Regions from separate parts of the Streptosporangium sp. NPDC004631 genome, predicted to be linked through region 3. Evidence: riboswitches for the same ligand, from Rfam matches in the RefSeq annotation. Region 3 holds a riboswitch; each other region holds the start of a gene.

Region 1 (2,259 bases), on a different contig from region 3:
CCAGACCCGCGCCCACCAGCGTCAGCATCCCGGCGAGCACGGCACGGCGCCCTCTCGGGAGCGACATGTCAGCCGATGCTAGTGGACCGGCGACCGGCGGTCGCGTCCGCCGGGACACCGCCGGCGAACCGGGCCGGGGCGGTCGAGGAGAGGCGGCTCCACGATCACAGGCGTGATCGTGGAGCCGCCTCCTCTACCTGTTACCCATCTCCTCCGGAGCGGGTTGTGGTGTCACCACGTCCGGCCGGCTCCGGTCCGGCCCCATCGGCCACGGCGCGGACGGCACGGGCGGCGTTCCCGCGACCCGGCTCCGCGACGCGCCGAGAACGCCGTTCGACGTTGAACGGTCCGGACACCTGTCCCCCTCCACGGCGACCACGATGGGGTCAACTCTCCGGCTGTGCCCCGAACCGGATGGACGGGGCCGTGTCCCGCTGTCAGCCGCCCGGACGGACGGCTCCGGCGAAGGAGGACCTGTAGTAGCCCCTCAGCCTCACGATCCGGACCGTCTTGCCGCTGCTCGGCGAATGGACCATCCTGCCGTGGCCGACATACATGCCCACGTGGCCCTTTCCGTAGAAGAACAGCAGGTCACCAGGGTGCAACCTGCTCCATGAGACCTTCTTCCTGACGACGCGGTACTGGCTGTACGTGACCCTGGGGAGGGAGACGCCGGCCTTGCGCCACGCGTACTGGACAAGGCCCGAGCAGTCGAACGCGCCGGGACCGGTGGCTCCCCACCGGTACGGATCGCCGATCTGCCGCTTGGCCACCGATACGGCCTTCCTGGCCTTTGTCCTCTGCCGTGCGGCCCTGTTCATCGCGGTCTTGGCCGTGCGCTTGACGTGAGTCTTCGCCGTGCTCCCGACCTGAACCGCGGCCGCGCTGTCCGTCGCCGCCCCCGCCGCCGTGGGTCCCAGCGTGACCGCCCCGGTTGAGGCGGTCAACGTGAGGACAAACCCACCGAGGGAAAGACGAAAAAGGCGTGACAAACGAAGGTTATGCAGGGTGGTAGACAGGATTTCTCCTTGGGACTTCCACTGATGCCTACCGGGTTAGCTGACGGATTCGGGCTGGGAAGACGCCCTACGACACAGATATGTCGATTCACCCCTGACCGTAGGTTGACGGCCTATTGGTTCCCCGGCTCCATGCCTCCTGGCTGCACGAATTCGGCAGGTCACCGTGGTGGGGCGGACCCCTTGGAGGAACGGCGACCAATTGGATTTCTATCGGAAAGCCGGCCTGGGGGACCGACGCTCGGCGCGACGGTATGGCTTACTCGCCGCGACGCCAGAAGCTACTCTGATCATCACGTTTCGGCAAAGCCCTCACAAAGTTTAAAGATCAAATAACGCTTCTCGCGCCCACGGAAGACCTGCTCGGGGGCGACTTCATCGGTCGAATATGACTCTCGTCACACCCTCCGGATCATTATTCGGAAAGCGCCTCTCCTGTCGCGTACGTCACATCTTTGGCGACCTTCTCACCCTCCGCGTACGGCCCACGGGCCACTCTCGGCCCCGCCATGCCCACCCCGCTCTCCGGGATCGCCGCGAGGCCGCGCGCATCCGCCGGCCCTCAGCCGCGCTCAGTCCTCCCAGCGGAACGATCCAGCGGACCCTTCCGTGGAACGCTCCAGCGGCACCGGACGGGGCGCTGAGGGCCGAGCGGGGCGCTGAGGGGGCGGGCTCAGGGGCGGACGGCCCCGACCAGGCGGCGGCCGTAGGCCGACAGGGGAACGACCTTGACGACGTCCCCGGTCTGGGGGGCGTGGACGATCTTTCCGGCGCCCGCGTAGAGGCTCACATGTCCCAGCCCCTCACTGAAGATGAGGTCACCGGCCTGGAGTTCGCTCAGGGAGACCTTGCGGCCGGCCCCCCAGCTCCACTGCTCCCAGGTCGTGCGGGGGAGGCTGACGCCTCCGCTGCGCCAGGCCGCCTGGACGAGGCCGGAGCAGTCCCAGCCTCCCGGGCCGGTGCCGCCGTACTGGTAGGGCTTGCCGACCTGGGCGAAGGCGAAGCTCAGCGCGGCCCGGGCGTTGCCGGACGCCGGGCCGTTGTACTGGATCCCCGAGCTGTTGGGGTTGCCGGTCCTAAAGGCGCCGAGATCGCGCAGCACCTTCGTCTGGAGCTTCACCATCCTGTCGGCCTTGGCCTTCTCCTCGGCCAGCTCGTCACGCGTCCGATCGGCCTCGGTCAGGGCCTCCCTGGCCTGGTCGCGGTTGCCGCGCAACGTCTTGGTGGCCTCCTCGAAGGC
Region 2 (2,259 bases), on a different contig from region 3:
GGCCTTGAAGGCGACACCCCTACCCCGTGCCCCGTTTTGTCCCCGTGGTCGCCCCAGGGGCTCTCTCAGCCCGCCCCAGGGGCGGTTCTCGGCCCGCGCTCGGCCCGTGACCGACCCCGCACCCGACCCGCGCCCAGTTCACGGCCGGGTGTTCGCGGTCGGCCCGCGCCCGGTCCGCGGCGGGGTGTTCGCGCCCGGCGCCGCCGGGGTCCGCACCGGGTTCGCGCTCAGTCCGCGATACGCACACCACCGGCGAAGGGGCGGTTGTCGATCGTCGCGATGTGGATGACGTCACCGGTCTGGGGGGCGTGGACCATCAGGCCCGCGCCGATGTAGATCCCCACGTGGTGCAGGTCGCTGTAGAAGAAGACCAGGTCCCCGGGGCGCAGGTCGTCCCTGGAGACGTGGGTGCCCGCCGTCCACTGGTTGCCCGTGTAGTGCGGCAGGCTGATGCCGACCTTCTGGTAGGCCCACATCACCAGGCCCGAGCAGTCGAAGGAGTTCGGTCCCTCGGCGCCCCACACATACGGCTTGAGTTGCTGGGTGAGAGCCCACCGGGCGGCCTCGGCGGCCTTGCCGTCGCCCACGATCGGCACGTCGATCTTCACCCGGTTGCCCCGGGTGCTGCTCGCCCGGGACCGTACCTCCCGAAACAGGCTGCTCTCGACCTTGGCGACCAGGCGCTCGATCGTGGTGCGCCTGTCGCCGATCTGGTTGAGGAGGTCCTTGACCTCGGTGGTCCGGGCCTTGGCGCTCACCTGCGCGCTCTCCGCGGCCTTGATCGCCCGGCCGACCTGGGCGACCTCCTCGCTCTGCTGCTGCTGGAGCGCGTAGTTCGTGGTGGCCTGGTCGAGGAAGGCGTCGGGATCGGAGGACTGGCTGAAGGTGAGCCCCGGGCCCAGCCCGCCCGCCATGTAGCTGCTCTGCGCGAGCAGGGTGGCCTTGGTGCGCCGTGACTCCAGCTCCGACTCGCTGACGGCGAGGGTCTTCTCGGCGCTCTCGGCGGCGCGCTGGGCCTGCTTGAGCTTGACCCGCTCGCCGTTGTACTGCTCGGTGAGCGTCTCGATCTCGGTGTGCAGCTTCTCGGCCTGTTTGGCGAGCTGGCGGAGGCTGGGCTGCGGGTCGGCGGTGGCCGCCACGAGGGGGGTGCCGAGGGTGAGGGAGGCGAACGCCGCCCCGATGACCGCGAACCGGAACGACAGTCCGCGCGCCGCCTGTTCTCGGCTGCGGGCGTGCCTGCCCGCACGTCGTGCCCCACGGTCGCGCATGCGCTTCACCAACAGGCTCCTCTCTTGGCCGCCTACCGGGTTAGCTGACGGGTTCGGGCCGGAGGCAGCCCTACCGGATGCCGGTGGCACCTCGGATTCACCCCGGGGGACGTCGGGAGGGTGGGTCCCCGGTTCCCCAGTCGGGGGATTCGGCGGGTCAGCTCTTTACGTTGCTGACATCGAGGACGGACATTAGTGCAATTGGAGGTTCATGCTCAACCAGAACTGCAAAGTTGGTAGAGCTTTCACAACTGAAATGTCACGGTCAGGTCACATCATTTCATGATCGATATGTGTGTCACGCCGGCCCCGCGTCCCTCCTGGCGGAGGTGACGGGGGTCTTCGCAGGTCCGTGCGTGTGAGACGGGGGGATTCGGTCCGTCGGCGAAGATCTCGGCTCACCGTGGCAGGCGAGCTACGGTGCGTCATCCAACGGCTCCTGGACAGGGGTTAAGGCTGAGCCGTAAATAGGTGGTGACGAGGACGTACGCTGATCGGTCATGGAGCAGGTTGCGGAGCAGTCCCCGACGCCGGCCGTACGCCGCACCGGAGACGCGGGACGACGAGCGGGGACCGTGGACGGGGGAGTGGACGCGGATCGGGGATCGCCGAGCCGGCGGGAGGCCGGGGCGGACGCCATCGCGATCACGATCCGGCGTGCCCGCACCCCGGACGTGCGCGGCATCCGGCGGCTTGTCGACACCTACGCCGGGGCCGGTCCGCGCCTGCTGGAGAAGGCCACGGTCACCCTGTACGAGGACGTCCAGGAGTTCTGGGTGGCCGACAGGGACGGGGTCGTGGTGGGTTGCGGGGCGCTTCACGTCCTGTGGGAGGACCTCGCCGAGATCCGCACGGTCGCCGTCGATCCCGGCTGCCGGGGCCTGGGCATCGGCCACCGGATCGTCTCCGAGCTCGTCCGCGCCGCCGGCGAGCTGGGCCTGCGCCGGGTCTTCTGTCTCACCTTCGAGGTTGATTTCTTCGCCCGGCACGG
Region 3 (2,259 bases):
ATCAGGAAGGTGGCGCCGCCCACGGCGGCCAGTCCCGCCGCGCCGGCCAGCGCGTTGGCGGAGCCGGAGGTGATGGGGGCGGTCTGTGACCCGCTCAGGTCCCGGAAGCCCTTCGGCGCGAGAGCCGCGGGGGCGACGCCGCCGTTGGGCATGAGGATCCCGGGCGCGTCGGCGAGGTCGGTCTTGTCGGCCTCCCGGTCCTTCTTCGGCTGCGCCGGGTCGGCGAGGACGACCTTCGGCGGCTCGGCCGGGTTGGAGTCCATGACCTTCCAGGCGCCGCTGGCGAACGCCACGGGGTGGTTCTTCTTGCCCACGCCGTTGCCCCACTTGGTGACGACGTAGTCGACCTTGATGTGGCCCATGCCGCCGACGCCGTCCACACCCAGCGTGCTGGGGTTGAACGTGCCGCCGGTCAGGTCGGCGAAGCTCTTGGCGTCAAGGTCGATCATGACACCGTTGTTGGAGGGAATACCGGGGCCTCGGTCGCCGACGAAGAACTTGGCCTTCTTGCCCTTGTAGACGACATAGCCCTCGGTGAACAGCGGCCAGCTCGGGCTCGCGATCATGCCCTTCTGCATGGGCTTGCCGCTCGCGGGCAGACCGGTGTCCCCGGCCCGGCCTGAGGAGTCGTCCCAGAAGTAGGAGGCCTTGGTCGAGCCCTTGAGCAGGATGGTCTCGGAGTCGGCGGACGAGGAGGAGCCGGTGTCGGCCGAGGCCGGGAGTGCCGAGACGACGCCGGCGGAGGTGAGGATGCTCGCACCCAGGATGGTGGCGGCGAACACGTGATGGCGCAGACGAGGGGAAAAACGCATAGGAAGCAGACTCTTTCGCGAGGGAACAGGACAGCCCGCACAAGAGGTCAAGGAAGACACGGGCGTATACGCGTACGCGCTCACGGAGAAGAGAAGGCGTAGCCGGAGGGGCCGGACGCTACGCGAGGCGCGATGCGAGGTGGTGCCGCGACCGGGCGCGGCGAGGAAGTCTTAGATGATCGGCACGAACACGGTAGGCGGCACCGGGACGAAGGCGATACAGCGATCCATGAAGGGGATCTCCTCTCCATCTCGTCTACCGGGTTAGCTGACGGGTTCGGGCGCTGGAGTTGCCCTACCGCCGCAGGCCTGCGGCGGATTCACCCCATGAAGTGGGTCCCCGGTTCCCGCGGCCCCCTGGGGGCCTTCGGGATTCGACGTCGGTTGGCCGCTCCTTCTCCTGAAGGGCAAGTCGCCGACCGATAACGACTAGGACACTACCTACCAGATGGGGACAAAGCAAAACAAAAGCCATGAAAACCCCAGAAGATCTACCTTCAACGGCCAAGAAAGAGCCATTGGCCAGGCCTTGACCATCCTCACTCCACGCTGTTAGGTTCGGCGAAACCATTAGGAAACCTACCTAATGATCTTATCGTCATCACCCACCTGACCTGCGGCTTCTTCCCCTTAATCCCCGAAGAAGACGGGCTTTACGAACAAGTCGCTCGATTGTCGCAGCCGCCGCCCCCAGCCGGTGCGCCGATCCTTCTCACAACGACGCCGCCCGCCCCGGCATATGCCCACGGATCCACGGAGAGCCCAATCGGCCGGGTCCGCCCTCACCCGTGCGGCCCGTCCCGCCTCCGCGACCCGGACGGTCAGTCCCACCAGAAGGACCAGGCGTTCCTCCCCCTGATCTGCTCGGCGTAGTCGATCAGCGTCCCGGCGCTGTAGATGACGCTGTCGGGACAGAACGTCCAGTGCTCGGCGGCGACGTGCAGGGCGTGCTCCGGGGTGACCGGAGGCGCGGCGACGCTCAGGTCCAGGGTGTTGAACCCCATGCCGACCAGCCGCGCCCCGAACCGGTCCTCCCAGCTGCGCACCACGGCCGCCAGCGGGACCATCCACTCGTTGTGGTTCAGCGCCCCCTGCCACCCCATGACGGCCAGCGCGTCGGCACCCCGGTCGGCCGCGACCAGCCCGAGCGGGGTCCGGCGCTCGGCGATCACCCCGGCGTACCAGTCGGCGACCGCGCCGGGGTCGGCGGCGAGCTCGCCCGACGGGGCCGGTCCCGGACACCCCGGACCGAACGGGTCGAGCAGCTCCAGTTGCCCGGCATCGGCCTTCTGGACCCAGTCTGCCCAGACCTCGGCCATGAACGCGGCGGCATGGTAGTTGTCGATCTCGGCCACCGCGTCCGGGGCGATCTGTCCCGCCGACCACGGCTGAACAGAGTCCTCCAGCAGCACCGGCCAGAGGCCCGAACGCCCGTGCTCGGCCCTCA

The links. Region 3 has a riboswitch for cyclic di-AMP ahead of ACWEF2_RS02165 (hypothetical protein). Riboswitches for the same ligand answer to the same signal wherever they lie in the genome.
Region 1: it holds a riboswitch for cyclic di-AMP, as region 3 does, so the genes downstream of both, ACWEF2_RS12945 (C40 family peptidase) here and ACWEF2_RS02165 (hypothetical protein) in region 3, are expected to answer to the same signal.
Region 2: it holds a riboswitch for cyclic di-AMP, as region 3 does, so the genes downstream of both, ACWEF2_RS15270 (C40 family peptidase) here and ACWEF2_RS02165 (hypothetical protein) in region 3, are expected to answer to the same signal.

The regions. Positions count from the first base shown of each region.
Region 1 is NZ_JBSGCR010000010.1:69,375-71,633, forward strand. It holds gene ACWEF2_RS12940 (hypothetical protein) at 1-67, opposite strand, end outside; gene ACWEF2_RS12945 (C40 family peptidase) at 438-947, opposite strand; cyclic di-AMP (ydaO/yuaA leader) riboswitch at 1,030-1,188, opposite strand; gene ACWEF2_RS12950 (NlpC/P60 family protein) at 1,693-2,259, opposite strand, start outside.
Region 2 is NZ_JBSGCR010000012.1:175,995-178,253, reverse strand. It holds gene ACWEF2_RS15270 (C40 family peptidase) at 228-1,268, opposite strand; cyclic di-AMP (ydaO/yuaA leader) riboswitch at 1,283-1,433, opposite strand; gene ACWEF2_RS15265 (amino-acid N-acetyltransferase) at 1,769-2,259, shown strand, end outside.
Region 3 is NZ_JBSGCR010000002.1:108,775-111,033, reverse strand. It holds gene ACWEF2_RS02165 (hypothetical protein) at 1-812, opposite strand, end outside; cyclic di-AMP (ydaO/yuaA leader) riboswitch at 1,051-1,202, opposite strand; gene ACWEF2_RS02160 (DUF4253 domain-containing protein) at 1,634-2,259, opposite strand, start outside.